Regions from separate parts of the Bradyrhizobium sp. BR2003 genome, predicted to be linked through region 2. Evidence: riboswitches for the same ligand, from Rfam matches in the RefSeq annotation. Region 2 holds a riboswitch; each other region holds the start of a gene.

Region 1 (10,013 bases), on a different contig from region 2:
GTAATTCCTTCCGACACCATGCGCGCGTCGCAGAGGATCGGCGCGCCATCCTGCAAGGCGGCTCGCGCGCGCGCAGCCATGCCTGGTGTGAAGCGCACATGTGTTTCCAGGCCCACCATGCCGGCGGCATGGATCATGCGCACGACCACCGGCTCTTCGTCCGGCGTGAAGCGGGCGAGGTCGGCCTCGGAGCGAATGGTGGCAAAGGACTGGCGATAGATCGTCGCACCGTCGGTCTCGTAGACGTGCGGCATCAATGGCCTCCCGTCAGCACGGAGGGATTTACGACGAGGTATGAACTGGTCAGCCCTCGGATGACCGGCGCATCCCGCGTCGTGCCACGGCGGATCAGATCAAAGCCGTCGTCTGTTCCAACGAGGGTAACATCCGCAGAACCGGAATGGGCGCAGCCCTTGGCGCAGCCGGAGACGTGAAGCCGCGCATCGGGTGGGATATGCCGCGCGAGCGCCGATGCCAGCATACGCGTATCCGCATGCGCCTCGCCGCAGCGCGGTGCGCCGCTGCAGGCGACCACGCGCAGCCTGGGATCACCGGCTTCAGTCACGAGTTCCGACCCACGGCGCATCTCGCGCATCCCCTCCACCAGCATCATCCGCCACGGCGTCATGCGAAGAGCCTGCGCACACCCGGCAAGATCGCCGAGCGTCTGGTGCGGCATCTGCCCGAAGACGACGCCAACCATCGCGCCCGCCGGATAGAGGCCAGGCGCAGGGTCCGCCGATCGGACCAGGGGCTCGGCATCGCCGCGAAGTGTCTCGGGAACGCTCGCGCCGCCGGCGAGATGAGCCGCCATCCGCCGTTTCTCACCCCTGGCTCCGCCGGAGGCGACGAACCACTCGGCCAGTGCCAGCGCCGCCTGCACAACCTCGCTCCGCCTGACCGAAAGCCCGCGCTGTGCGCCATCGGCACGTACCAGCAGTTCGCCGCTGCGATCGCGCTCGATCCTGATATCGGCGGATGCACCCGCCAGCATCCGCGCATTGCCGTCATCGATTGCGAAGCCGAACTTGGTTGGAAGATCAAGCGAAGCACTGGCAAGCCCCTGCTCAAGCTCGGTCGCAAGCGAGCGCGTCTCGTCGGCGGCAGTCCAGAACGGCGTCACCAGAATGTTGCGCTGCGCCTCGGCAGTCGAGTCTGCGTCCAGCAACCCGAGCTCAGCGAGCCCATCGACCAGGGGCGGATAACCTTCATCGCTGACGCCGCGGATCTGGAGATTGGCGCGGCTGGTCAGGTCGATCAGGCCGTTGCCGTATCGCGCCGCCAGCTCGGCGATTCCCGCACCCTGCGCCGCATCCAGCCGTCCGGCGCGCGGGCGAATGCGCACCACGAGGCCGTCGCCCGATAGCATCGGCCGCAGCGCGCCGGGACACCAACCCTTGACCGCAACCGCGCTCATGAGGCCTCCTGCAACGCAGCCGCAATCGAATTGCGCCGCGTCTGCCACAGCGAGGCTTCATGCAATCTCGTGAAGCAGGTCTCGATCGCCGCCAGTGCCGCCGGATTCTCGCGCGCCATGAAGCCGCGAACCTCGTCATTGCCGAGCGTCGCATCGTAGTAGAGATCGAAGAGATGCGGCGGCACCGCGCCGGCGAGATGGGCGAACGCCGCCATGTGCTCCAGCGTCGCCGAGATCTCGGCGGCGCCACGGAAGCCATGGCGCATCATGCCCGCTATCCAGGCAGGGTTGGCGGCGCGCGCCCGCACCACGCGCGAGACTTCTTCGGTCAACGCGCGGGCATGCGGCCGATCCGGCCGCGTCGCGTCGAGGTGATAGAGCGCCGGGACTTTTGTGCCGAGGCGCCGGGCCGCCGCCGCGACGCCGGCCTCGTGCGCGGCATAGTCCGCAGCCAGCAGCAGATCGGTCTCCGGCAGATCCTGGGTGTGAACAAAACTGTCCGCGGCCGCGAGCCGCGCCTCGATGCCGGCGCGATCGGGCCGCATCTCGCCGTCGGATGCGAGAGCCCATGACGATGCCGACAGCCAGGCTTCGCCGGCCGCCTCGCGCGCCTCCGCCGTGAAGACATCCGGCATCGATGCAATGCCAACGCCATAATATCCGGGGCGAGGACCGAACACGCGCGAGATGCGCTGCCGGTAAGGGTTCTCGTCCGCCTCATCACAGCGTTCGGACAACGCCTCCGCCGCGGCTTCGAACAACTGGGCCAGCCCTGAGAAGACGTCGCGGAACAGCCCCGACACGCGCAACGTGACGTCGATGCGCGGCCGGCCGAGCTCCGCCGGCGCGATGATGTCGTAGCCCGCCACCCGTCCCGATCCATGATCCCAGCGCGGCGCGATGCCCGCGAGGTGCAGAGCCATCGCAAAATCCTCGCCGGCGGTGCGCATCGTCGACGAGCCCCAGAGGTCGACCACGAGTCCCTTCGGCCAGTCGCCGTGATCCTGCAAATGACGGCGCAGCAGTTCCTCGGCAAGTTTCACACCCTGCGCATGTGCCGACGGCGTCGGCACCGCGCGCGGATCGACCGCAAACAGATTGCGTCCGGTCGGCAGCACATCGCCCCGTCCACGCCAGGGCGAGCCCGACGGCCCCGGCGCCACGCGCCGCCCCGCGAGCGCATCGCGCAGCGCCGCCCTCTCCGCCTCGCCGCAGGCGCCCTGCCCGAATATATGCAGGCCGTCGCCGAACTGGCTTTCCTTGAGATCGCAGACGAAACGATCGATCTGCGGAATGGCCTCGGCCGCGGAGACCGACGCGGCGAGACCGAGATCGTCTTCCAGCCCGGCGAGGCGCGCTTCGTCGCGGATCGCGGCGATCAGGCGCTGCCGCCGCGCCGGATCGAGACCATCGGCAGTCGAATACTCATCGAGCAAGCGCTCGAGACGGCGCAGGCCTTCCGGCACCACGGCCTGTGCCAGTGGCGGCGGCAGGTGGCCGATCGTCACGGCACCGATCCGGCGTTTGGCCTGAGCCGCCTCGCCGGGATCGTTGACGATGAAGGGATACACAACAGGCAGATCGCCGATCAGCGCCTCCGGCCAGCATGCGGATGACAGCGCAACCGACTTCCCCGGCAGCCATTCCAGCGTGCCATGCGCGCCGATGTGGACGACGGCATCGATGGCCCGCTGCCTGAGCCACAGATAGAACGCGACATAGGCGTGACGGGGCGTGCGCGCCAGATCGTGATAGTCGGCGTCGCGCTGCCCCACCTCACCACGCTCCGGCTGGACGGCGACGACCGATTTGCCGCAGCAGATCGCCGCGAAATGAAATGCGCCGTTACGGCAATCGGGATCGTCTTCCGGCGCGCCCCATGCGCGGCTGAGATCGTCCTGCAGTTCTTGCGGAAGGCCGGAAAGCGCCGCGCGATAGTCGGCGACGTTCCACGTCAGTTTCCGGCGCAACAGCACGTCGCCCAGCGACTCCACCGGCTCAACATCAAATCCCGCGGCCGCGAGATCCGTCAGCAACACCTCGACCGAAGCCGGCGCATCGAGGCCGACGGCATGCGCGATCTGATGCGGACGGCCAGGATAGTTCGAGAGCACCAGCGCAAGCTGCTTCTCTTGCGCCGGCTTGCTGGCGAGCCGATGCCAGGCTGCGACGCGCGCGGCAATTGCCGCGACACGCTCGGCGTCCGGTCGATGCGCAAGATGCGCGAATTGCAGCTCGGGATCGCGCTCACCAGGCGACTTGAAGCTCACGACGCCCGCGAACAGGCGGCCGTCGACCTCCGGCAGCACCACATGCATCGCGAGATCGCCGGGCGAGAGCCCGCGGAGCGACAAGGCCCAGTCCTCGCGCCGCGCCGTCGACAAAGCGACCTGGAACACCGGGCACGATGCAGCGTCGAACGGCGTCGTGCCGTCGTCACCGGCCGCAGAGAACGCGGTCGCATTGACGATGGCCGCTGGAACGCATTGCGCGAACTGGACACGCAGCCAATCGGCCACGCCCGCCGCCTTCAGCGAGGTGACGAACACGCCGTGCGCATCGAAACCCCTCTCGCGCAGTGCATCGATCAAGGCATCGACCGGCGCCGTGTCGCCGGCCGCGAGATAAGAACGATAAAACGTCACCAGCACGCGCGGCCGGCCATCCGGTGCCGGCAATGCCGCGATGGCACCGCGCCGCGAATCGTAGGCGCCGATCTCGGGAAGATCGATCTCGCCGACCACAGGCCCGGCATAAAGTCCGGACGCCAGGGCCAGTTGCGCGATCACGGCCTGCGCGGCAACGGGGCCGCCCTTGTCGCACAGCACCTTGAGACGGCGCAGCGTCGAGACCGGCAAGGTCGAGAATTCATCCAGCCGCAGATCGTCGCGGCCATCGGCCGGCAGCACCACCAGGGCAATGCCGCGCTCCTTCGCCAGTCGATGCACCGCGGCCAGCCCGTATGACCAATAGGGCTCGCCGCCGATCAGCCGAACCAGGATGCCGCGGGCGTGCGACAGCGTCCGCTCGATATAGGTATCCACCGACAGCGGATGGCGCAGCTCCGCGAGATTGGCAAGCCGCAGCGACGGCAACGCAGCGCGGCCGCGCCGCCAGCCGGCCGCGAAGGCAGCAATATCGCTGTCGGAAAACGACAACACCACGAGATCGGCCGGATCCTGGCCGAGGTCCCTTGGCGTCGCGGTCTCCTCAAGGCCGCGGCTCTCGCGGAAGACGACGTGCATCAGACACCAAGCCGTGCCCTGATCGCGGCTTCATCGATGTCGGCATGTTCGCCGATCACGACGAGCTTCGACTGCCGCGCCCGGGCGCCCCAGGGCATGTCGAACTGATGCCGCACCCGCTCGCCGACCGATTGCACCAGCAGCCGCATCGGCTTGCCCTCGACCGCGATGTAGCCCTTGGCGCGCAGCACATTCTGCTCGCGCGCCAGTCCCTTGATCGAGGCGACCAGCGCGTCGACATCCGAAACTTCCGGAAGATCGATCACGACGGAATTGAAATCGTCGTGCTCGTGTTCCTCCTCGCCATCGTGATGCGACGGCCGCGCCGCGAGATCGTTTTCCGCCGCCGCCTCGAGGCCGAGGATCACGCGCGCGTCGATCGTGCCGTCGACGACGGGCAGCATCGGCACCTCGCGCGGCATCTCGGCCGCGATCACCGCTTTCGCTGCCTTGATCCCCTCCGCCCCGGCGAGATCGGCCTTGGTCAGCAGCACGAGATCGGCACAGGCGATCTGGTCCTCGAACACTTCGGACAGCGGCGTCTCGTGGTCGAGATTGTCGTCCGCTGCGCGCTGCGCGTCCACCGCGGCCGGATCAGGCGCAAACCGGCCGGCGGCGACAGCCTCGGCATCGGCCAGCGCGATCACGCCGTCGACCGTGATCCGCGAGCGGATCTCCGGCCAGTCGAACGCTTTCAGCAGCGGCTTCGGCAGCGCGAGCCCCGAGGTCTCGATCACGATGTGATCGGGCTTCACGTTCCGCGCCAGCAACTGCTCCATCGCCGGGATGAAATCATCGGCGACGGTGCAGCAGATGCAGCCATTGGCGAGCTCGACGATGTTCTCGGCCGGACAATTGGCGTCGGCGCACGACTTCAGGATGTCGCCGTCGACGCCTTCGCTGCCGAACTCGTTGACCAGCACCGCGAGCTTCTTGCCGTTGGCATTGCGGATCAGATGCTGGATCAGCGTCGTCTTGCCGGAGCCGAGAAAGCCGGTCACGACCGTGACCGGAATTTTGGCGAGCGTGGTCATTCTGCGGCCTCCGGCACGACGGCGATGGGTGGAATGCGGGCGAGCGATTGCTTGCGGAAGATTTCCGGACGGCTGCGCCACGGCACGATGCCGTCAGGCGCCGCCGCATAGGCGGAGGCACCGGCGATCACATCCGCGGCATTATCAGCGGATAAGCGGCCGTAGACATAGGACCACCGCCCCGGCGCGCTGAGCGCGACCGAGCAACCCTGGCTGCAGGCCGACAGGCATGCGACGGGAACCAGATTGACGTCATCGGGCACGCCGGCCTCGACGAGCGCGGCATGCAGGCGCGCACCGGGCGCGAGCTCACCTTCCGCCGGCGTCTGGCCGGCGCGGCAGGTGATGCAGACATGAAGTGTAACGCTCATCGCCCTTCCTGGATTGACAGCGGGAGCGATGAGGCACACGAACCGATTTTGGACAGGTTCGTTCCCCGTCGCGGAACACCCCGTCCGCCGGTCTCACAACATGCTGCGTTGGCAGGTCTCCCGGCTTGCGGAGCAGGTTTTACCCTTCGATGCCCACCTTCCCGACTCCATATGGAATCAGTGGCTTGGGTATCTCTCCGGTCACGGTCGCGGGGGCGGCTGCGCTTCGGGCGAACCTTGCGGTCATCGCCCTATCGCATTCCCTCTTCGCCTGTCGTAGGACAGGAACCAACGCAGGACCACCATTCGTCCAAGCCTCGCACTTGTCAAGCCGAAGGAACGTGATGACTTCAGATGGAAACGACGCTGCGGACGGCGCCGTCGGCACCGATTCTTCACTGGATGCGCGGCACGCGGACAAGATGGCGAAAAAGAAGGCCGCCCGCGACCGCATCATGGCGACCAAGAGCGGTGAAAAGGGCCTGATCATCGTTCATACCGGCGCCGGCAAAGGAAAATCCTCCTCCGCGTTCGGCATGATCGTGCGCTGTGTGGCGCACGGCTTTCCCTGCGCAGTGGTGCAGTTCATCAAGGGCGCCTGGGATACCGGCGAGCGCCGCCTGCTCACCGGGCATTTCGGCGATCTCTGTCAATTCCATGCGATGGGCGAAGGCTTTACCTGGGAGACGCAGGATCGCGCCCGCGACATCGCGGCAGCGCAAGCCGGCTGGGAAAAGGCCAAGCAGCTGATCGCAGATCCGAGCCTGCGCATGGTCGTGCTCGACGAGATCAACATCGCGCTACGCTACGATTATCTCGCGATTGCCGATGTCGTCGACTTCCTGACGACGTCGAAGCCGCCGATGACCCATGTCGTGCTCACCGGGCGCAACGCCAAGGAGGAGCTGATCGAGATCGCCGATCTCGTCACCGAGATGACGCTGGTGAAGCATCCGTTCCGCTCCGGCATCAAGGCCCAGCCGGGCGTCGAGTTCTGACAGACATCACCATGGCGCGCGCATTGATGATCCAGGGAGCAGGTTCCGACGTGGGCAAATCGCTCATCGTCGCCGGCCTTGCGCGCGCCGCCCGACGGCGCGGCCTGCGCGTGCTGCCGTTCAAGCCGCAGAACATGTCGAACAACGCGGCGGTGACCGTCGACGGCGGCGAGATCGGCCGCGCGCAGGCCTTGCAGGCGCTCGCCGCCGGCGTCGAGCCGCACACCGACATGAACCCGGTGCTGCTCAAGCCCGAGAGCGATGTCGGCGCCCAGATCATCGTGCACGGCAAACGGATCGCCACCGCACGCGCGCGCGAATATGCCGGCATGAAACCGTCGCTGATGGCCGCGGTGCTGGAGAGTTTTGCGCGCCTGAAGGCGCGCGCCGATCTGGTGCTGGTCGAGGGCGCCGGCAGCCCCGCCGAGATTAATTTACGCAAAGCCGATATCGCCAATATGGGCTTTGCACGTCGGGCTGACGTGCCCGTGGTGCTGGTCGGCGACATCGACCGCGGCGGCGTGATCGCGCAGCTCGTCGGCATCAAGACGGTGATCGATCCCGACGATGCCGCGATGATCCAGGGCTTTGTCATCAACAAATTCCGCGGCGATCCGACATTGTTCGATGATGGCTACCGCCTGATCGAAGAGCGCACCACCTGGCACGGCTTTGGCGTGCTGCCCTGGTTCGTCCGCGCCGGCGAGCTTCCGGCCGAAGATGCGCTCGGGCTCGGCGAGGCGCGCAAGCCGGGCCAGCGCAAGATCGCATTCCTTGCGCTGTCGCGGATCGCCAATTTCGACGACCTCGATCCGCTCAAGCTCGAGCCTGGCGTCGATCTCGTGATGGTACGTCCGGGCGAAGCCATCCCGGGTGATGCGAAGCTCGTCATCCTGCCTGGCTCGAAATCGACCCGCGGCGATCTCGCCTTCCTGCGCACGCAGGGCTGGGACATCGATCTCTTGGCCCATCATCGCCGCGGCGGCCATGTCCTCGGCCTGTGCGGAGGCTACCAGATGCTCGGGCAGAGCGTCGCCGACCCCGATGGGATCGAGGGTCCTGCCGGCGAAACGCGCGGCCTCGGGCTGCTCGATGTCACGACTGTCATGAGCGAGCAGAAGACCCTGACCCGCGTCAGCGCAGTGCATGCTGCGACCGATCAACCGATCAGCGCCTACGAAATCCACATCGGACGTACCGACGGCCCGGATCGCAGCCGGCCCTTCGCATCGCTCGACGGCGCAGCCGAAGGTGCCGTTTCCAGCGACGGGCGCGTTCACGGCAGCTATCTGCACGGCCTGTTCGCCTCGGACGAATTTCGCAAGGCTTTCCTCGCGCAACTCGACATCGCGGCGGCTGATCAGCCCTACGGCGCCAGGGTCGAGAACGCGCTCGATGCGCTTGCCGAGCACATCGAGACCCATCTCGATGTCGAAGGCCTGCTCGCGCTGGCGCGTTAAACGGACAGCACGGCGGAAAGACGCGACCATTCGGCCTCGCTGCCCGGCAAGCCCAGCCGCAACCACCCCGGCTTCTGCCGGAAAACCCGCGACCAGATCTGGCCGCGGGCAAGCTTCTCCTGCGCGGCCAGCGCATCGCCGACTTCATAAAGACGAAACAGCGGCGTGCCGCCGAGCAGCGTCCAGCCCTGCGCTCGCGTCGCCGCGTCGAGCCTGACGCAGTCGTCCGCGAGCCGCGCGGTTGTCGCCTTTGCCCAGTCGCGATCGAGCAACGCGCGTCGTCCGATCGCAATCGCGGCGCCCGAAACCGGCCATGGGCCCGCCATTGCGGCAAGCGCGGCGATGTCCGCCTCGCTGCCGATCGCGAAGCCGAGGCGCAGGCCGGCAAGTCCGTAAAACTTGCCGAATGAGCGCAGGATCAGGAGCCCCGCGCGTCCTGCTTCCGGTGCAAGAGACAGGTCAGGAACGGCGTCCGCAAAGCTCTCGTCGATGACGAGCCGGCCAACGCGCGGCAACAGGGCCAGCAACTCCTGCCGATCGTGGCGTTGTCCATCGGGATTGTTCGGATTGACGACGACGGCAATGTCCGCTCCCGCGAGCGCGGCGAGATCGGACATCTCGGCGACGTCCCAGCCGGCGGCCGACAACACCGCGGCATACTCATTGTAGGTCGGCGCCAGGATCCGCGCCCGGCCGCGAGACGCCAGATGCGGCAGCAACTGAATGGTGGCCTGCGCACCGCCCATCGCCACCATCGGCGCGTCGGTGGCATAGGCCTGCCGCGCGGCGTCGTGCAGCGATTCAAGATCGGATCGCGACGGCAACGCGCTCCAATGCCGCGGCTCGACATCGACCAGGGGATACGGCACCCGATTGATCCCGGTCGACAGGTCGATCCATTCGTCCGCGGCGCCGCCGAAGCGCTGCTGGGCGACATCCAGATTCCCGCCGTGCTCACGCATGCGCCGCTCCTTCACGCCAGCGCCACGAACGCCGCAGCCAACAGCATCATGGCGTAACGATAGAGTTTCAGCCCGGTGAGGACGTCAGCACCAGCCGGATCGCGCGCCCCCTCGTTCAGCCAGGGTTCATCGGCGATGCGACCGTGATAGATGCGGGGACCGCTGAGCCGCACGCCGAGCGCGCCGGCCATCGCGGCTTCCGGCCAGCCGGCATTCGGCGAACGATGCCGATGCGCATCGCGCAACATGCATGACCACGCCTGCGAACGGTTCGGCGCGAGCAGCACGAACAGCAGCCCGGTCAGCCGTGCCGGAACGAGATTGGCGAGATCGTCGATCCGTGCGGCTGCCCAGCCAAAGGCTTCGTGCCGCTCGGTGCGGTGGCCAATCATCGAGTCCAGCGTGTTGATCGCCTTGTAGCCAAGGATTCCCGGCAGGCCGAACAGCGCGCCCCAGAACACCGGCGCCACGATGCCGTCGGATGCATTCTCAGCGAGGCTCTCGATGGCGGCGCGCGCAATGCCGG
Region 2 (10,013 bases):
ATCTCGCTGACGATCGCCGCGATCACCACGCTGATCGTGCCGGTCGCGGTGCGGCGGATGATCGACATGGGCTTCACGCCCGAAGGCATCGCGATGATCAACAGCTATTTCAGCGTGATGATCGCGGTCGTCGCGGTGCTCGCCTGTGCCAGCGCCTCGCGCTACTACCTCGTGATGACGATCGGCGAGCGCATCGTCGCGGATCTTAGGCGCGACGTGTTTGCGCATCTGATTTCGCTGTCGCCCTCGTTCTTCGATTCCGCACGGAGCGGCGAATTGGTGTCGCGGCTCACCGCCGACACCACGCAGATCAAGTCCGCGGTCGGCGCCTCGGTATCGATCGCGCTGCGCAATCTGATGCTGTTCTTCGGCGCCGCCGCGATGATGGTGATCACCAGCCCGCGGCTGTCCGGCTTCGTGCTGCTCGCGATCCCGATCATCGTGATTCCGCTGGTGGCGTTCGGCCGCTGGGTGCGGCGGCTGTCGCGCACCGCCCAGGACACGCTGGCCGATGCCAGCGCCTATGCCTCGGAGCTGGTCAATGCGATCCGCACCGTGCAGGCCTATACCGGCGAGCGGCTCGCCAGGACGCGTTTTGCCGGCGAGGTCGAGCAGGCCTACCAGGCCGCGCGCAGCTCGACCAAGGCGCGCGCGGTGCTGACGCTGATCGTCATCTTCATCGTGTTCGCCAGCGTCGTCGTGATCCTCTGGGTCGGCTCGCACGACGTGCTGGTCGGAACCATCAGTCCGGGCCGGCTCGGCCAGTTCATCCTCTACACGGCGTTCGCCGCGAGCGGCCTTGGCCAGCTCAGCGAGGTCTGGGGCGAGGTCTCGGCCGCATCGGGCGCTGCCGAGCGGCTGTTCGAGATCTTGCGCGTCAGGCCGCAGATCGCGGCGCCCGCTTCGCCGCGCGCGCTGCCGCAGCCGGCGCGCGGCGATGTCGGCTTCGACCATGTCAGCTTCGCCTATCCGACCCGGCCCAACGCGCTCGCGGTCGATGGCGTGTCGATGGAGGTGCGATCGGGTGAAAAGGTCGCGATCGTCGGTCCGTCCGGCGCCGGCAAGAGCACGCTGTTCCATCTGCTGCTGCGCTTCTACGATCCGAAGTCCGGCACGATCTCGCTCGACGGCGTGCCGATCCGGCAGGCCGATCCGGGCGAGGTGCGTGCGCGCATCGCGCTGGTGCCGCAGGATTCCGTGGTGTTCGCCGCAAGCGCCCGCGAGAACATCCGGTTCGGCCGGCCCGATGCCACCGATGCCGAGGTCGAGCGCGCCGCCGATCTCGCCCATGCCACCGAATTCCTGCGCCGGCTGCCCGGCGGCTTCGACACCCAGCTCGGCGAGCGCGGCGTGACGCTGTCCGGCGGCCAGCGCCAGCGCATCGCGATCGCGCGCGCGATCCTGCGCGATGCGCCGCTGCTGCTGCTCGACGAGGCGACCTCGGCGCTCGACGCCGAGAGCGAGACGCTGGTGCAGACCGCGCTGGAGGAACTGATGCGCCACCGCACCACGCTGGTGATCGCGCATCGGCTGGCGACCGTGTTGTCCTGCGACCGTATCCTGGTGATGGACCAGGGCAGAATCGTCGAGCAGGGCACCCACGCCGAGCTGGTCGCCGCGGGCGGCCTCTACGCCCGGCTGGCCCGACTGCAGTTCGAGGGAATCTGAGCGAATTGGGCCGCGGCGCGCTCCGCCTATGCGATTCCTATGCGATCGCGCGCGCGCTCCCCTCGAAAACCTATTCCCGCGCAAGGATAGTCGCGCCGCGCCCGACCTCCCTCGGCAGCCGAAGGAGGTCAGGCGCGCGGGGTGTTCGACTGATGCGCGAGAATGCGACCGAACCGGAGAGCAAGCTGCTCCGTGCCTGGCAGCTTGCCGTGCTGCGCTTCGCAGTGACGCTCGACGACGACGATCGGATGCACGCGCTCGGTGTGGCCGGCGAGGTCGACCGGCTGGGCGGCGCGGCCGATGACGCCTTCCATTTCTTCCGCAGGACGACCGCGGAGCTGTGCGCGGCGATCTCCGCTCAAGGCGCGGATCAGGAGGGCGTCATCCGGCGGTTCCTGGCGCAGATCGACAATGTCAGGCTCAAGCGCGCGGTCGAGGCGGCGATCGCCAACGACCGCACGCCGCCGAAACTCGTGGCGAGCCGCGTGAAGCCCGGCTTCGATCTCTGGCGCGGGCTGGCGCCGCGGCGTGCAACCGGAACGTAGGAAGGGCCTCACTCTGCAATCGCCATCACGGCGCGGCGGATATTCCGTCACAGCATGTCGCCACAACCCTGGCCGGCTTGCTGCGACCAGTGCGATGCGCTTCTCTGTGCTCGACAGGAGACCGGTCGGTTTCGGAATGCGGGGAGTGGCGAGATGGGTGGCTTGGTGATCAGCGGCGGCCGGGTGGTGGATCCGGCCAGCGGGATGGACGCGATCGGCGATGTCGCTGTGGTCGACGGCAAGATCGCCGCGGTCGGCAGCGGCCTCGGCGGGGCCGAGCGGCAGATCGACGCGACCGGGCTCGTGGTGGCTCCGGGTTTCATCGACCTGCACGCGCATGGCCAGACCATTCCGGCCGATCGCATGCAGGCGTTCGACGGGGTGACGACCTCGCTCGACCTCGAGGCCGGCGTGTTGCCGGTCGCGTCCTGGTACAAGCGCCAGGCCGAGAAGGGCAGGGTGCTGAACTACGGCGCTGCCGCCAACTGGGCCTTCGCGCGCATCGGCGCGATGACCGGCTCGAATTCGGAGAGCTCGCTGGAATCGTTTGGCGCCGCGATGCGCGATCGCCGCTGGATCGAGAACGTCGCGACCGAAGGCGAGGTCGGAGGCATCCTCGACCGCCTCGCGATCGGCCTGAACGAGGGCGGTATCGGCATCGGCATTCTCAACGCCTATGCGCCGGGCGCCGGCGTGCAGGAATTGACCGCGGTGTGCCAGCTCGCGGCCGATCATGCGGTGCCGACCTTCACCCACGTCGCCTACATGTCGCGGATCGATCCAGAGAGCGCGGCGGAAGCCTATATCCGCCTGATCGGTTATGCCGGCGCCACCGGCGCGCACATGCACATCTGCCACTTCAACTCGTCGAGCAAGACGGATATCGAACGCTGTGTCGCGCTGATCGCGAAAGCGCAGGCGCAGGGCCTGCCGATCACGGTGGAGGCCTATCCCTACGGCACCGGCTCGACCGTGCTGGCGGCGACCTTCTTCAGCGATCCGAAATTCGAGGAGCGCAACGGCCTCGGCTACGATTCGGTGCAGCGCGTGACCGATGGTCACCGTTTCGGCAGCCGCGAGGAGCTGCTGGCGGCACAGGCCGAAGAGCCCTCGACCTTGGTGCTGTGGCACGTGCTCGACATCGAGAACAACGCGCATCATCGCGATCTGCTCGACATGGCGGTGCTGTATCCGGGCGGCGCGATCGCCTCCGACGCGATGCCGTGGACGCTGTCGGATGGCCGCGCCTACAGCGGCGACGCCTGGCCGCTGCCCGACGATGCCACCTCGCATCCGCGCTCGGCGGGCTGCTTCACCCGCTTCATCCGCGAATGGGTGCGCGAGCGCAAGAAAGTGTCGCTGCTCGAGGGCATCCGCAAATGCGCGCTGATCCCGGCCGAGATCCTGTCGGCGAGCACGCCGGCGATGCGGGCCAAGGGCAGGCTGCAGGCCGGCGCCGACGCCGATGTCGTGGTGTTCGACTTCGAGACACTGAGCGACCGCGCGACCTTCTCCGCGATGAATCGTCCGGCGGAGGGCGTGCGGCATCTCGTGGTCAGCGGCCAGCCGCTGATCAGCGATGGCGTGCTCGATGTCGCGGCGCGTCCCGGCCGGCCGGTGCGCCGGCCCGTCACCGGGGGCTGAGGTGCCGGTCCCGATCCTGCTGGTCGCGGGCTTCCTCGGGGCGGGCAAGACCACGGTCGTCAACCATCTGCTGGCGCATGCGCAAGGGCGGCGCATCGCCGCCGTGGTCAACGATTTCGGCGCGATCAATATCGACGCGGAGCTGATCGCGGGCGCCGGCGACGGCGTGGTCAGCCTGAGCAATGGCTGCATCTGCTGCACGCTGGAGGGCGACCTGCTGCGCACGCTCGCGACGCTGCTGCGGCGTGATCCGCGTCCCGAATTCATCGTGATCGAGACCAGCGGGATCGCCGATCCCGCCGACATCGTGCGCAACCTGATGGATCCCGTGATCTGGAAGGAGGCGCCGCTGGAGACCGTGCTCTGCGTGGTCGACGCGACGCAGCCTGCGGCGATGCTGAACGATGCGCTGCTGCGCTCGCAGCTGCGGGCGGCGGACGTGGTGGCGCTGAGCAAGGTCGATCTCGCCGATGCCGCCGCGCGTGCCGCGATCCGCGACGCCGTGCGCGCGGTGCGTCCGGCGGCCGTGGTGGTCGATGCCTTGCATGGCGAGGTGCCGGCCGCGCTGCTGTTCCCGGCGGATCTCGATCATGTGCCGGCGCCGCGCGAGACCCAGCCACGACGGCCGGCGTCTGATCGCTTCGAGACGCTGAGCTGGACCTCGGAGCGGCCGGTGCTGCTGCCGCGTTTGCAGCAGGCGATCGGCAGGCTGGCGCCGAAGCTGGCGCGGGCGAAGGGATTGTTCGAGACGGTGGAGCAGCCCGGCCGGCTGACCGTGTTTCAACTCGCCGGCGGCCGCGCGACCTTGGCTGCGGGGGGCGTGCCGTCGCCCGGCGTGCCGCGCACGCGAATCGTGTTCATCGCCGAGATGGGCGCTCTGTCGGGCGCGGAGATTGATGAGGTGATGCAGGGATGCGTCGAAGCCGGGTGAAGCAAACCTCCATTTCCCGTCATCCTAAAAGGAGCGCGTCTCGAAGGATGCACGGCCCGGCTGGTGGCCGTCGACCCTTCGAGACGCCGCTGCGCGCTCTTCAGGATGACGGGACTAGAGGGAATCCGCATCAGCCGCAGATGCCGTTGTGTCATCGCCGCAGCATAACCTGGCAAAGCATGTGTGCGACAATCGCATCGAATTGACAGCCTTGCCGGCACCACCTATCGTTTTTGCCGACGGTTCCCTTCGGGGATCAAAAGGGAATGCGGTGCGAGGGTAACCCCAATGCCGCAGCTGTCCCCGCAACTGTAAACGGCGAGCCTTTCGTCAATTTGCCACTGGGCTATCAGGCCCGGGAAGGCGTCGACAGGCGAAGACCCGTGAGCCAGGAGACCTACCGTCAGTCGTGGTCACACGCGAGCACATCGGGCGGGGGCGTCCTGGTGGGATCGGAGCACTGCCTTTTGGGCAATGCGCCAGTCCGCGTTCGCGGTGACGTGCCACGTTACCGCGAGTCGTTTCATGTCTCCGTCCTCTCCCGTTGCGCGCAAATGGCGCCTCGGTCTCGTCTGCTCCCTGTCATCGCTGCTGCTGTCGGCCGAAGGCTCGGCACGAACACCTCCGCCGACCAGGCTCGATCCGATCGAGGTCGCGCCTTCCGCTGCGGCAAAGCCGAAGCCTGCGGCGCGCAGCCGTGACATGGCCGCTGCGGCGCGGCCGCGGCCGAGGCTCGCGACGGCCGCACCAGCCGGTAACATGCCGCGCGCCGCGGCGTCAGGCGCATCGGGAGCGGCATCGCCGACGCTCAATGCCACCACGCAGGGCGGCACCGGCAGTCGTCTCAATCTGACGCCGCTGCAGACGCCGGCCAGCGTCGAGATCATCACGGCGCGGACCATCGCCGAGCGCGGCCAGCATAACGTGCTCGATGCCGTCACCCAGGACGCGGCCGGGTTCACCGCAACGCCTGCGCCCGGCAATGGCGGCCTGTCGTTCAGCACCCGCGGCTTTGCCGGCAGCAACTCGGTGATGACGCTGTATGACGGCACGCGCTTCTATATCGGCTCCGGCACGCTGACGTTCCCCTACGACACCTGGTCGACGCAGCGCATCGAGGTGCTGCGCGGCCCGGCCTCGGTGCTGTATGGCGAAGGCGCGATCGGCGGCGTCATCAACGTGATCCCGAAGAAGCCGCAGAGCACGCCCTACAACGAGGCTGAGGTCTCGCTCGACAGCAACATGACGCGGCGGCTCTCGGTGGACAGCACCGGTCCGATCAATCCCAATGTGTCGTACCGCGTCAACGCCACCGGCAACATGTCGGACGGCTGGGTCGATCGCGACAAGACCTCGAACGCGGTAGTCTCCGCTGCCGTGCGGGTGCAGGCGTCGGACAATCTCGCCTTCACGCTGTCGGAGGACTACGGCGACCGCAGTCCGTCGCGCTATTTCGGCACGCCGCTGATCAACGGCTCGATCCAGGACGCGCTGCGCTTCAAGAACTACAACGCATTGGATAGCGCGATCCGCTATCAGGACAGCTGGACCCAGTTCAAGACCGAGTGGGACGTCGCCGACGGCATCAAGGTCAACAACACGCTGTATCACCTGACCAGCGAGCGGCACTGGCGCGACATCGAGAACTACACCTGGAATCCGAAGACCCAGCTGATCGATCGCACGAGCTATATCGAAATCTTCCACGACCAGAAGCAGCTCGGCAACCGGATGGATACGACCTTCAGCGGTCATATGTTCGGACTTGCCAACCAGTTTGTCGCCGGGTTCGACGTCAACCGGATCGACTTCACCCACACCAACAACTCGCCCTATGGCGGCGCGTCGTCGGTCAATCCTTACGTGTTCGATCCGGGATCGTTCTTCGCGACGACGACGGCGACGACGCCGGGCTTCAACGCGATCGTCAATCAATACGCGCTGTTCGCCGAGGATCGTCTCTCGCTGACCGATCAATTGTCGCTCGTCACCGGGGTCAGGTATGATCGCCCCGAGGTCGACCGCACCGACTACAAGACGCCGGCAAACAGTTTCGAGACGACGCTATCGGGGACCAGTTGGCGCGCCGGCCTCGTTTACGAGCCGATCAAGAACCTCGCGTTCTATGGTCAGTACGCGGTCGGCGTCGATCCGGTCAGCAATCTGATCTCGCTGTCGACCACGCAGAAAACGTTCCAGCTTGCGACCGGCAAGCAGACCGAGATCGGGGTCAAGCAGTCGTTCTGGGGCGGCCGCGGCGAGTGGACGCTGGCCGCTTACGAGATCGTCAAGACCGGGCTGACGATTCCCGACCCCGGCAATCCCACCGGGGGCCTGGCATTGCAGATCGGTCAGCAATCATCGCGCGGCGTCGAAGGATCGATCGGGCTCGAGCTGAGCGACGCCTGGCGCGTCGACGCCAATCTTGCGCTGTTGCGCGCCAGATACGACAACAACAGCCAGGTGGTCGGCGGCAAGATCGTCAGCTACAACGGCAATGTCCCGGTCAACGTGCCGCAGCAGGTCTCGAACGTCTGGCTGACTTGGGATTTCGCACCTAACTGGTCGGTCTATGGCGGCGTGCAGATCGTCGGCGCGATGTACTCCGATCTTGCCAACACCCAGCTGCGGCCGGGCTACAACGTGGTCAATGGTGGCATCAGATGGAAGCCGGATGACCGCACCACGGTCGCGTTCCGCCTCTACAATCTGCTCGACAAGGTCTACGCGGTGACCTCGAACGGCACCGGGCAATGGCTGCTCGGCATGCCGCGCACCGCCGAATTGTCCGTCAACGTGAAGTTCTGACCATGCGCAACGCTCTGATCCGGCGCGGGCGGCGGTGGCTCTATATCGTCCATCGCTGGATCGGCATTGCGACGTGTCTCCTGTTCGCGATGTGGTTCATCTCCGGCCTCGTCATGATGTACGTGGCGTTTCCGCGTCTCACCGACAGCGAGCGCCTCGCCGCGCTCCCTGTCATTCCCTGGAACAAGGTGCAGCTCGCACCCGATCGTGCGATGGCGATCGCGGGCGTGGAGCGTTATCCGCGTGACCTGCGGCTTTCGATGATGGACGACACGCCCGTCTATCGGGTGACCGGCTGGCAGGGAGAGGCGATCACGGTTTCGGCGATCGACGGCAGCGTGATCGACCGCATCACGCCGGACCAGGCGCTGGCCATCGCACGCCATCATCCGCAGGCGGTGCAGCCACGCTTGATCGAAACAGTGACGCGCGACCAATGGTCGGTCACCGCGCGCTTCGATCCGTTGCGGCCGCTCTATCTGATCGGCCTCGGCGACCCTGATGGCACCGAGCTCTACGTCTCCTCGCGTACCGGCGAGATCGCGCTCGACACCACGCGTCGCGAGCGTATCTGGAACTGGCTCGGCGCGATCCCGCACTGGATCTATCCGACCGTCCTGCGCAAGGACGGCCCACTGTGGCGGGATGTGGTGCTGTGGATCTCGGGTGTCTGTCTTGTCGTCGCGGTCACCGGCTTCTGGATCGGCATTTTGCGCCTGCGGCTGACGCGCCGCTACGCGAGCGGCGTCGTCTCGCCCTATCGCGGCTGGATGGCCTGGCATCACATCGCCGGCCTGATCGGCGGCATCTGCGTCTTGACCTGGATGTTCAGCGGCTGGCTGTCGCTCAATCCCGGCGGCGCGTTCTCCGCTCGCGGCATCACCCGAGAGATTGCGATCGGCTACAGCGGCCATGATACGCCCGACATCGTCGCCAGCTTCCCGTCGGCACCCTCGATGCCGGCGGTGGAGGCGCGCTTCGTCTGGATCGGCGGACACGGGTTGATGTTGCTCGACGATGGTAACGGCCGCCGTAGCATCGCCGATCCTGTGACCGGTGCGCAGATGACCCTCTCGCGCGACGAGATCATCGCTGCCGCCCGACACGCAATGCCCGGCGCTGCGATGACATCAGCACGGCAGCTCGATCAACCCGACGCCTACTGGTACACGCTGCACCAGGCGCGCGAGCTGCCGGTACTGCGGATCGGCTTCGACGATCCCGCCCGCACCTGGTTGCATGTCTCGCCCGTCACCGGCGAGGTCCTCGACCGCAGCGACGACAGCCGCCGGTCCTACCGCTGGCTGTTCAACGCGCTGCACAGCCTCGACTTCCCGCTGCTGCTGCGCATCTCGCCAGCGCGCGACGTCGTGGTGTGGCTGCTGTCGGCGGTCGGCACGATTATCTCGATCAGCGGGATCGTGATCGGCTGGCGCCGGTTGCGGCGGCGGAAGGTACGAGGCAGGCGCGTGTCCGCGAGCCTCGTACGCACGCCCGCGTAAGCTGCGATTACTTGACGGTCAGGTGCACGTCCGGCGCCGGCCGATCGGGCGCCCATTCCAGTGCGAATCGCTGACCGGCAATGATCTCATAGGTCGAGAGCTTGGATGCGACCGCATCGCGGAACCGAAGATAGGCGTCGCGTTGCCGCCCGTTCGAGCGGGCCGCGGCCAGATTGAGCCATTTGTAGGCCAGCACGAAATCTGTCGGAACGCCGTGACCCTTGTCGTACATCAGGCCGAGCTGGGCTTGCGCGAACGGGTCGCCCTGCACGGCGCCGCGATAGTAGCAGTCGGCGGCGGCTGCGTAGGCCTGCGGCACGCCGAAGCCGTGCTCATACAAGAAGCCGAGCATGCCGAGCGCGCGTGCATTGCCGCGCTCGGCGGCCGGCGCGAGCTCCCGAGCCGCCCGGACATAGTCGCCGCGATGGAAGGCGGCCGATCCGCGCGCCACGCTGTCGGCGCTCGCGACAGAGGCGGTCATCGCGCAAAGCACGATCGCAAGCGAAGTCGAGAGGCCTGTCCGTTGTGCGAGGACGCGGCGCATCCTGCTGCCCGGCTCAGTGATAGCTGGTGGTGATCGGCGCATTGGTCGATGTCGTGGCGATGCTGCCGCGCAATTTCGATCGAAGCTCCTCGGCCACGGTCTGGGCGTCAGAGCCATTGCGGATGATCTGCGGGCGGATGAAGATGATCAGCTCGGTACGCTGGGTGCCGTTGCTCTGATGTCCGAAGGCGTCACCGAGGCCCGGAATCTGGTCGAGCACCGGAAGCGCATTGCGGGCGCCGCTCTGCTGTTCGCTGATCAGGCCGGCCAGCAGCACGGTCTGACCGTTGGCCACCGAGATCTGGCTCTTGACCCGTCGCTCCGACACCGTCGGCGTCAGGTTGACCGTGCTGCCGTTGCTTTGGGGAACG
Region 3 (10,013 bases), on a different contig from region 2:
GAATGACGGAGCCGTAGCCCGGATGAAGCGGAGCGCAATCCGGGGACTTGTGCAGCGGCGAGACTGAACTGCACCCCTGATGTGAGACACGATAATCAGGGACAGGTGCCGAGCGCCTGAGGCGGCGGGGCGGGTTGATGGGTTAGGGCCGCATGGCGGGGCTGCTGCGCAGCAGCCCCGCCATGCGGTAGATTTGTTTCGAACTCGGCTGGCGGCCGGTAAGCCAAAGCCGAGTGCAGCCGCTGACGATTGTATACCTGTTCGATGAAGGCGCCGATCGCATTTCTCGCCTGCTGCGCATCGCGATAGGTCTGGCCGTTGACCTCCTCTTGCTTGAGGGTCTTCATGAAGCTCTCCGCTCTGGCGTTGTCGTAGGGATTGCCGACCCGGCTCATGCTCGGGGCGACGTCGTGCTGCTGGAGCAATTCGGTGTAGTCGCTACAGGCGTATTGGATACCCCGGTCGGAGTGATGGATCAGGCTGCCGGGCCTCGGTTGGCGCGCCGCCAGCGCCATGGAGAGTGCCGCGATCGCCAGGCGCGCCTCTAGGTGCGTCTCCAAGGCCCAGCCGACGACACGCCGGCTGAAGGCATCGAGCACGATGGCGAGATAGGCGAACTCCTCCTGCAGGCGGATGTAGGTGATGTCCGCCACCCAGAGCTGATCGAGGCCACTCGGCACCATACCGCGGGCCAGGTTCGGTACCACCCGCCACGGGTGGCGCGAGTCGGTCGTAACAGGCACGAACGGCTGCTGCCGCAGGCACAGCAGATTATCCTCTCTCATCAGGCGAAGCACGCGCTTGCGGTTGACCACAAAGCCTTCGCGGCGCAGCTGCGCGGCGATCCGGCGATAGCCGTAATGCCTATAGGCAAGCGCCAGCCGCTGGATTGCGTCCCGCACGCCGGTTTCCTCGGCACGTGGGGCGCAAGCCGCCCAATGTCGGTAGTAACCGGCCCGGCTGACGCCAGCCAGGGCGCACATCCGTTCGATCGTCAGTTCGCCTTGCCGCGGGGGGATCGTCATCGCCTGGATGACCTCGTAGACCCCGTCACGCCAGGCCCGCTGCTCGGCCGGCGTGCTTCCTTGACCCGCCGCAAGGCTTGCCGAAAAAAATCCAGTTCAATCTGCTGCTGGCCGATCTTGCGCTCGAGTTCGGCAATCCGCTCCGGCGCGCCCGGGTCGGCCGCCGCAATATCGCGCGCACGCTTCCTCACTGCTGCTGGAACAACCGCTTCGCCCTTGCGGGGGCGACCCAGCGGCCGCAGCGCTGCCGCCCCGCCTGCACGAAACAGATCGCGCCAAGCGTAGAGATCCTTGCGCAGCACCTTCAGCTCGTCTGAAAGCGCCCTTATCCGCTCGCCCGCCAGAATGCGGCGAACCGCCTCAAGCTTGAACTCTCGGCTGAAAACACGGGGTGATTTGTTGGGCATTCGTTCTCCGTTAGAGAACTGTCCCTAATTTCCCGTGTCTCACTTTTGGGGGGCACTCCATTAAGTGCCCCCGGATTGCGCTTCGCTTCATCCGGCTACAAGGTCACCATGTCACTCGCTGCAACTCTTCCGTCAGCCGGTCCAGCGCATCCGCCAGCATCACGCCGCCGCACACGGTGAGCCGCTCGGGCAGCACGATGCGCTTGCTTTGCGGATAGAAGCGCTCCAGCGCCGGATGCAGCAGGAAGGCGCGACCGTCATCCTCGGCGCGGTCGCCGGCTTCCGACACCAGGATGAAATCCGGCCGCAGTTTTACGATCGCCTCCAGCGAGGCAAATCCGCCCGCACTGAAGCCGAGTTCGCCGGCGGCGTTGGCGAGGCCGGCTGCCGCCAGCAGCGAGCTGACCAGGCTGCCGTCGCCAGGCACAAACCCGCGCCGCTCCAGCGGCAGCACGCGGTAATGATGCGCGCTTGCCGCCGCCCGCGCCCGGGCGGTGGCCGCATCGAGGCGCGCGATCTCGGCTTCTGCGCGATCGGGATGCTGCACCACATCGCCCATCGCGCGGATCTGGTCCTTCACTTCGTCCAGCGTGCGCGGCACCGTGAATTCGACGAGGCGCAGCCCGTTGGCCTTCAACAGGTCGCGCGTCGCGCGCTTGTCGAACAGGCTGACCACGACGAGGTCGGGCTTGAGCAGCAGCACGTCCTCGGCCTCGCCGGACAGACGCGGAAAGTTTCGCGCCTTCTCCGCGGCCCAGGATTGCCAGGCATCGCGCGAGAAGCGGCTGAGGCCGATGATCTGGTCCGGATCAGCCAGCGACAGCACGAGCTGGTCGCTGCAGACATTCATCGAGACGATGCGCGGTCCGGCGGCGGACGCGGTGTCGGCTGACGCGAGCCACACGAGAAGTGAAAACATCAGGGCAAGGCAGGATGACGCAAGATAGCGTCCGCGCGAAGACAGCGCCCCCTCTTCCGCTTGCGGGGAAGGGTTGGGGTGGGGGTCGTGCCGCAATGAACACTCCTTGAGTGGAGAGAGACCGCACCTGCTGCGCTCTTCGAGCGCAGCAACCTCCCGCGCAAGCGGGAGAGGTGAACTGAGCTCGTGGTGAGCCCGCGGCCTCATCACACGTCCGCCCACGGCACGATGACGGCTTCGCGCTGAAATTCGGCACGATAGGCGCTGACCCGGAACACGCTGGCGAGGACACTCTCCGACAATGCTTCAGCAGGCGCACCTTGCGCGGCCAGCCGCCCGTCCGCGAGCACCAGCACATGATTGGCGAACCGTGCGGCGAGCCCGAGGTCATGCGTCACCACGATCACCAGCACACCGGTGTCGGCGACGTTGCGCAGCTTCTGCATCACGTCGATCTGGTGGCGCGGATCGAGCGAGGCGGTCGGCTCGTCGGCGAGGATCACCGGCGCCTCCACCGCGAGCACCCGGGCCAGCGCGACGCGGCTGCGCTCGCCGCCGGAGAGTTCGGTGACGCGGCGATCGCTGAATTCCGTAACGTCGACCGCCTGCATCGCGCGGAGCACCGCCTCCATATCCGTCGGCGGCAGCCGCGCCGGATCGGTCGCACCGTGCGGATAGCGGCCGAGCGCGACGATGTCGCGCGCCGGCAGCGGCCAGTGCACCATGTGGCCCTGCGGCAGATAGGCAAAACGTTTCGCACGCTCGCGTAGCGGCAGCAAGGCCAGCGCATCGCCGCCGATCCGGATCTCGCCGCCCGACGGGATCAACCCGGCCAGCGCGCGCAGCAGCGTGGTCTTGCCGGCGCCGTTCGGCCCGACCAGCGCGACCAGGTGGCCCGATGGCAGCGACAGCGAGATATCGTGCAGCACCTTGCGGCTGCCGAGCGAGGCATTGAGAGCGGCGGCGGAGAGCAGCGTCATGCCACGCCTCCGCCGAGCGCGCGGCGTTCGCGCATGATCAGATAGAGGAAGAACGGCACGCCGATGATCGAGGTCAGCACGCCGACCTTGATGTCCGATGTCGAGGGGATGACGCGCACCGCGATATCGGCGGCGAGTAGCAGCGCCGAACCGGTGAGCGCGCTCGGCACCAAGAGCCGCGCCGGATCGTGACCGATCAGCGGACGCATCAGATGCGGCGCGACGAGGCCGATGAAGCCGATCGTGCCTGTCACCGCGACCGCGCCGCCGACGCCGAGCGCCACGCCCGTGATGACGAGTAGCCGCAACCGTCCGACATCGACGCCGAGGCTCTGCGCCGCCTCCTCGCCGAGCGTCAGCGCGCGGAAGGCGCTCGCCTGGCTGAGCAGGATGGCGGCGCCCGCGACGATGAAAGGCAGTGCCAGCACCACGTGCTGGAAGCTGCGGTCTTCCAGCGAGCCGAGCAGCCAGAACGCGATCTCCAGCACCACGAAGGGATTGCTGGAGAGGTTCATCACCAGCGCGGTTGCCGCCCCGGCAAAGCTCGAGATCGCGAGCCCCGCGAGGATCAGGATCAAGAGCCCGGCATTGCGGCCGGCGATCGCAAGCAGCGCGAACACCGAGCCGAAGGCGGCGATGATCGCCACGACCGGCAGCGCGTAGGAGCGCACATCGGCGAGGCCCAGCGCGATCACCAGCACCGCGCCGAAGGCCGCCGATTGCGGCGCGCCGAACAGCGACGGCGAGGCCAGCGGATTGCGCAGCAACCCTTGCAGCGCCGCGCCGGACAGCCCGAGAATAGCGCCGATCGCGAATGCCAGGATGGTGCGCGGCAGGCGGATCTCGCGCACGATCACCTGCGCCACATCGCTGCCGCCGCCGAACAGCGCCTCGATCACCACGAGCGGCGACAGCCGCACCGGCCCGATGCCGAGCGAGATCACCAACAGCAGGATTACGAGCGCAAGCAGCGCCGCGGTGGCGCCCCACCGGCGTCGCGCCGCGACCTCGGCCGCCAAGGCAAAATCCTGCACGCTCATTGAATCCATGCTCTTACAGCGATCGCCGTGGCAGACAAGCGACACTCGACAAAAACCGTGGCCGCCCGACTGCCGCCGGATTGACTTTGCTGCCCGGCCGAACCCTAGATGAACATGACGGTTCTTTCATGAGATGAAAAGGGAATGCGGTACGGGGAAACTCCCCCAACGCCGCGGCTGCCCCCGCAACTGTATGCGGTGAATCCTTCGTCACAGGCCACTGGGAATCTCGGTCCTGGGAAGGCGACGAAGGGTAACGACCCGCGAGCCAGGAGACCTGCCGTCAGCCGTGGTCACACGCGAGGATGCCGGTCGGGGAGTACAGGCATGAGCTTCACCTGATGCTGCAAGCACGATGGTGAGACTGGTTCGCGGTGACGTGCCACCGACGTTACCGAGGCCTCGCTTATGCTCTCCTTCCCTAGCCATCGGCGGCACCGCGCGCTTCTGCTCGCGTCGACGATGGTCGCGCCGGCAATCCTTGTCTCCACCGCGCGGGCGCAGCAGGCGCCCGCTCCCGATCAGCTGCCGGCGATCGAAGTCACCAAGCCGGGTGACCAGAACGTCACGCGCGCCAGGCCGGCCGCCGACGAAGCTCCGGCGCCGCGCCGCCCGGCGCCGGGCACCGCGCAGAGCAACAATACGGGCAGCGGCAGCGGATCGGGCACGACAGGGACCGGCGTGGCCACCGGAACGGGTGGCACCGGCGGCGGCCGCCAGTTCGCCGGCATTGTCGGCTCCTCCTCGGCCGTGATCACCGCCGACGACATCGCGCATTCGCCGGTGCAGTCGCTGCCCGAGATCCTCGCGCAGGTGCCGGGCGTGCAGCTGCAGACGCCCTATGGCGGGCCGAATGGCGCCAAGACCTCGGTCGACCTGCGCGGCTTCGGCGCATTCGCGACCGACAACACCCTTTTCCTGCTCAACGGCCGCCGCCTCAACGACGTCGACAAGGCCGGCTTCGACCTCACCACGATCCCGCTCGATTCCATCGAGCGGATCGAGATCACGCGCGGCAACAGCGGCGCGGTGCTTTACGGCGACAACGCGGTGGGCGGCGTCGTCAACATCATCACCAAGACCGGCGTCGGGGGCCCGCCGACGACGATGCGGGCCGAGGCCGGAGTTGGCTCGTTCAACACCCGCATGGCCGCGGTCTCCGCGGCGCTCAATTCCGGACCGTGGTCCACCTCGTTCTACGGCAACGGCATCAAGTCCGACGGCTACCGCGTCAACAATGCGCTCGACCAGCGCAACGCGGTCGGCAACATCAATTACACCACGCCTGATCTCACCGCCTTCCTCACCGTCACCGGCAGCGACCAGAAGCTCGGCCTGCCCGGCGGACGGCTGGTCGATCCGTCGATCGGCGTCAACGAGCTGCTCACCGATCGCCGCGGCGCCGCGACGCCGTTCGACTATGCCAACCAGCAGACCGCCAGCGTCACCGCCGGCTTCACCAAGACACTGATGAACGGCGTCGACCTGATCGTCGACGGCGGCTGGCGGCAGCGCGAGACGCAAAGCGGCTTCTTCGGCACGGTGCCGACCATCAGCTCCGCGTCGACCTACAATGACGCCGCGCTGCAAACCTGGTCGCTCACGCCGCGGCTGAGCGTCAAGAATATGATGCTGGGGATGCCGTCGACGATCCTGACCGGCATCGACTATTACGATTCGACCTTCCGCGAGGCGCGCGGCGCCTATGAGGGCGTCGACCCATTCCACATCTACAATATCGAGCAGCAGAGCGTGGCCGGTTACTGGCAGCACACGATCGGGGTGCTGCCGACGACCGACTTCTCCTACGGCGCGCGTGTGCAGAACATCAGTGTCTCGGCGCGCGATCGCTACGACCCGAACGCGCCGTTCGCGTTCGACGCGCAGGCGGCGCCGCTCGACAGCAACGAGACGCAATACGCGCTGCATGTCGGCGTCGAGCATCGCCTGACCGACACCTTCTCGGTGTTCGGCCGCGCGGCCCGCGCATTCCGCACGCCCGATGTCGACGAACGCGTCGCGTCGGGTCCGTCATTCGATCCGCTGACCTTTGCCCCGATCCCGCAGACCTTCCAGCTCAAGACCCAGACCTCGCAGGATGTCGAGGGTGGCTTTCGCGTCAGGACCAACCGCTTCCAGGTCCAGACCAGCGTCTATCTGATGGATCTCGATAACGAGATCCATTTCAACCCGGTGCTGTTCTTCAACACCAACCTCGATCCCACCCGCCGCTACGGCTCGGAGACCAGCGCGTCGCTGAGGATCAGCGACGGCGTGACCCTGCGCGGCGGCATGGCGATCACCCGCGCGGTCTTCCGCGAAGGCATGTGGGCCGGCAACGACGTGCCGCTGGTGTCGCGCTATACCGGCAATCTCGGCGTCACCTGGAATATCTGGCAGAACTATCTGGTGTTCGATGCCACGGTGCGAGCCTGGAGCGCGCGCATCATGGACAACGACCAGGCCAACACCCAGAGCCGGATTCCCGGCAACGCCACCGCCGATATCAAGCTGAGCGGGCAGTATGACCGCTTCTTCTGGTCGCTGAGCGTGAACAACCTGTTCAACGCGCTCTATTACGACTACGCCATCGCGAGCACGTTCACGGAGGGCCGCTTCTCGGCCTATCCGCTGCCCGGCCGCACCTACATGGTAAAGGCCGGTGCGACGTTTTAGAGCTATCCGGTGTGGCGGGGTGTGCCCCCGCCGTACCGTCTCATCACGTTACAAGCGTCCGCAAACTGGCGTAGAATTCCGCCAGCTGATTTGACCCGTGCAGGGGAAACCCATGGCCAAGGCCGGAAAGACGAGCAAGGACGGCGCCAAGACCAAAGACAAGACCGACGATAAGTCGAAGAAGCCTCAGCCGCCCGCAGCGCTGCAGGACGATGACTATTACGAGGATGGCGACATCGCCACGCCGAAGCTCGACCGTTACGGCAATGATGACGAGCCATTGTGAGGCGCGGCAGAGGTCCATCCAAATGTCCCGGGCGCAGCTGCGCGCCGGGTTGCGGGCGGCGGCCTCGTAGCTTGCGAGCTACCGAGCCCGGCTCATCGTCGCCAAGCAGACATTAGGTCGCAGCGGAGTCATGGGCTGGCCCCTCTTCCGGATTGGTTGCCGTGCTAGGCTCCGTATGGACGCCGGGTCCTTGCTTGGGGGGCGGTGCCATGAGGTTTGCGAAGGCGGTGCTCACGGTTCTTCTGCATGATCGCGTCGACGTGCGACCCGTCCAGTGCGCAACAAGCCCCCAGGAAGGTAGGAATCCTCGTCAACGGCAGCCCGTCTCCGCTGTTCGACTCCATCAAGAAGAACCTTCTGAGCGACTTCGCCGACCGCGGCTATCTCGAGGGACGCGACATCGTCATCGAGCCGCGATTTGCCGACTCGAAGCTCGAGCGCCTTCCGGCCCTCGCAGGCGGCCCGGGCCGTGGGCGTCGAGATCCCACCCTAGCTCTTGAAGCGCGCGGACAAGGTCCTGCAGTGAGTTCGCACTGAGGGATACTATCGAAAATCGCCGTTTTCGATCGCCTTGATACTGCCGCGATCGAGCAGATGCGCACCAAAACCACCGCGCGCCAGCGATGAGGCGATCTGCGGTGATGCCAGCAGCAACGCCGTGGTCATTGCAAGCGGCACGGCACTGAGCCAGTCGAGCCGCACCGGCGTCAGCTCTTCGCTGCTTCCCCGATAGTGCCCTTCGCCCGTGGCGATGCGGCCGCATTCCCGGATCAGGTCACGCCGCGTGCCATCGCGCGATGCGCTGCCGAGCAGCGCCTGCATCGCCAGATGCGTCCGCACCCCCGCGCGCCCCTCGGCGAGCGGCGCCGGGGTCTCGCCGCGCGAGACGCGCAGCAGCAAATCGACCAGATCGACGCCCGACTGAAAGGCGTTCATCGGCTCGACCAGCCGCGGGTTGCAGTCGATCAGCAGCGGCGTTGCGCTGTCGAGCGGCATGATGACGTCGACCGAGAGCGCGCCGTGCCAACCAAGATGCGCGCCGATGGTCTCGAGGCCGGCGCGGATCGCCGGCCGGCTCACGCTCTCCTTGATCGCCTCGCCGCCGCCGACACCGGCCGCAATCTGGCGGTAGGCATGGAAGCCGACAAGCGTGCCGTGGCAGAACACCGACTGCGCCTTCTCGACCGTGCCGGTGATCAGGTCCTGCGCCAGCACCTCGCCGGCAAAATCGTCCGCGGACTCGAGGTCGTAGAGCGCGCGATTGAGATCGCCGGTATCGCGCACGAACCAGACGCCGCGGCTGGCGGTGCCGACCGACGTCTTGACCACGGATGGAAACCGCACTGCCTCGCGCAACTCCTCGGCCGAGTTCACGATCCGGGTCGCTGGCTGCGGCAGGCCGAGCCGGTCGAGCAGACGGCTGAAGCCGGCCTTGCTGTGCACGGCGCGATAGCTGGCGAAATCCGGCAGCGCGAGGCCGGTACGTGATGCCAGCCCCGCCGCGGCGCGAGCGAACAGAAAGCCCTGTTCATGGGTCGGCAGCAGTACATCGAAATGCCGCGAGGCCAACAGGCGCTCGACGAAGCGCAGGAAGCCGGCCGGATCTGACCGCAGCGGCGGACAATGGTGGTATTTGCGGACAAAGCGGGAGTAGCGCGCCAGGCACCAGCGCGAGGGGTCGCAAACCTCGACGTGATGGCCGGCCAGCCCCAGGATCGTGATCGCCTCCCGGCCGGAGGTGCTGGAGCCCTCTGACACAAGCACCTGGAGCGGCTTTTTGGCGTCGATCATGGCCGATCATCGCCGTGCCGCCGCGCTTTGTCGCCGCATTTAATGCCGCATGTGTCGATCCGGCACGCCCGCGCCGGGGGCAGCCATGCGCCCGCGTTCATGGACAATTAGCGGCCAATCTCTATTTTCGGCGGGCCCTGCCGGGCATTTTGTTTGACGCGTTTTCTTCACGCGAGCCGGTACCCACTTCGCTTGAAAACGCTATGGAACTGGGGTTTTCGACGACATGGTCGACGTTCTGGCCGCACCGCAGCAAGCGAAAGCCGACAGCGCGCTGCGCACGCTGACCGGGATTTCGGTCGCCCATTGGGTCAGCCATTTCCATATCTTCGTGCTGCCGATGCTGTTCCCGTTCCTGAAGCAGCAGCTCGGCGTCGGCTATGTCGAACTCGGCCTGGCGCTGACGGTGTTCGCGGTGGTCTCCGGGCTGACCCAGGCGCCGATCGGTTACCTCGCCGACCATATCGGCGCGCGCAAGATCCTCTTGATCGGACTGACCGTCGGCGGTTGCGCGCTGATCGGGCTCGGCCTGCATCTCAGCTATACGTCGCTGATCGTCTGCGCGGTGCTGCTTGGCCTCGCCAATAGCGTCTATCATCCGGCTGATTATGCAATCCTCTCGGCTCATATGGACGAGGCGCGGATGGGCCGCGCCTTCTCGATCCACACCTTTGCCGGCTTCCTCGGCGGCGCGGTTGCGCCCGCGATCATGGCGGCACTCGTCGCCTCGATCGGCGGCCTCGGCGCGCTGATCGTCGCCGGCGCGGTCGGTCCGCTGGTGGCGCTGTTCCTGATCGTGCTCGGCATTCCCGATGCCGGCGCCAACAAGAACAAGGCAAAGGACGACACGGCATCGAAGGCGAGCGTGATCACGCCGGCGCTGATGGTG

The links. Region 2 has a riboswitch for cobalamin ahead of E2I15_RS28170 (TonB-dependent receptor). Riboswitches for the same ligand answer to the same signal wherever they lie in the genome.
Region 1: another riboswitch for cobalamin. It lies ahead of E2I15_RS15685 (DUF1636 family protein); the one in region 2 lies ahead of E2I15_RS28170 (TonB-dependent receptor).
Region 3: another riboswitch for cobalamin. It lies ahead of E2I15_RS18875 (TonB-dependent receptor); the one in region 2 lies ahead of E2I15_RS28170 (TonB-dependent receptor).

What each region holds. Positions count from the first base shown of each region.
Region 1 is NZ_SMYJ01000021.1:45,725-55,737, forward strand. Features, by position in the region: gene E2I15_RS15665 (precorrin-8X methylmutase) at 1-254, opposite strand, end outside; gene cobG (precorrin-3B synthase) at 254-1,417, opposite strand; gene cobN (cobaltochelatase subunit CobN) at 1,414-4,662, opposite strand; gene cobW (cobalamin biosynthesis protein CobW) at 4,662-5,696, opposite strand; gene E2I15_RS15685 (DUF1636 family protein) at 5,693-6,067, opposite strand; cobalamin riboswitch at 6,161-6,375, opposite strand; gene cobO (cob(I)yrinic acid a,c-diamide adenosyltransferase) at 6,412-7,065, shown strand; gene E2I15_RS15695 (cobyric acid synthase) at 7,077-8,525, shown strand; gene cobD (threonine-phosphate decarboxylase CobD) at 8,522-9,487, opposite strand; gene cbiB (adenosylcobinamide-phosphate synthase CbiB) at 9,499-10,013, opposite strand, start outside.
Region 2 is NZ_SMYJ01000032.1:325,347-335,359, reverse strand. Features, by position in the region: gene E2I15_RS28190 (ABC transporter ATP-binding protein/permease) at 1-1,668, shown strand, start outside; gene E2I15_RS28185 (hypothetical protein) at 1,821-2,213, shown strand; gene E2I15_RS28180 (amidohydrolase family protein) at 2,367-3,857, shown strand; gene E2I15_RS28175 (CobW family GTP-binding protein) at 3,859-4,788, shown strand; cobalamin riboswitch at 5,012-5,207, shown strand; gene E2I15_RS28170 (TonB-dependent receptor) at 5,314-7,596, shown strand; gene E2I15_RS28165 (PepSY-associated transmembrane domain-containing protein) at 7,599-9,098, shown strand; gene E2I15_RS28160 (tetratricopeptide repeat protein) at 9,106-9,579, opposite strand; gene gspD (type II secretion system secretin GspD) at 9,656-10,013, opposite strand, start outside.
Region 3 is NZ_SMYJ01000025.1:277,734-287,746, forward strand. Features, by position in the region: gene E2I15_RS18850 (IS3 family transposase) at 96-1,025, opposite strand; gene E2I15_RS18855 (helix-turn-helix domain-containing protein) at 1,022-1,432, opposite strand; gene E2I15_RS18860 (ABC transporter substrate-binding protein) at 1,536-2,351, opposite strand; gene E2I15_RS18865 (ABC transporter ATP-binding protein) at 2,558-3,331, opposite strand; gene E2I15_RS18870 (FecCD family ABC transporter permease) at 3,328-4,371, opposite strand; cobalamin riboswitch at 4,473-4,670, shown strand; gene E2I15_RS18875 (TonB-dependent receptor) at 4,834-7,047, shown strand; gene E2I15_RS38775 (hypothetical protein) at 7,160-7,333, shown strand; gene E2I15_RS18880 (hypothetical protein) at 7,580-7,870, shown strand; gene E2I15_RS18885 (ATP-grasp domain-containing protein) at 7,877-9,124, opposite strand; gene E2I15_RS18890 (MFS transporter) at 9,351-10,013, shown strand, end outside.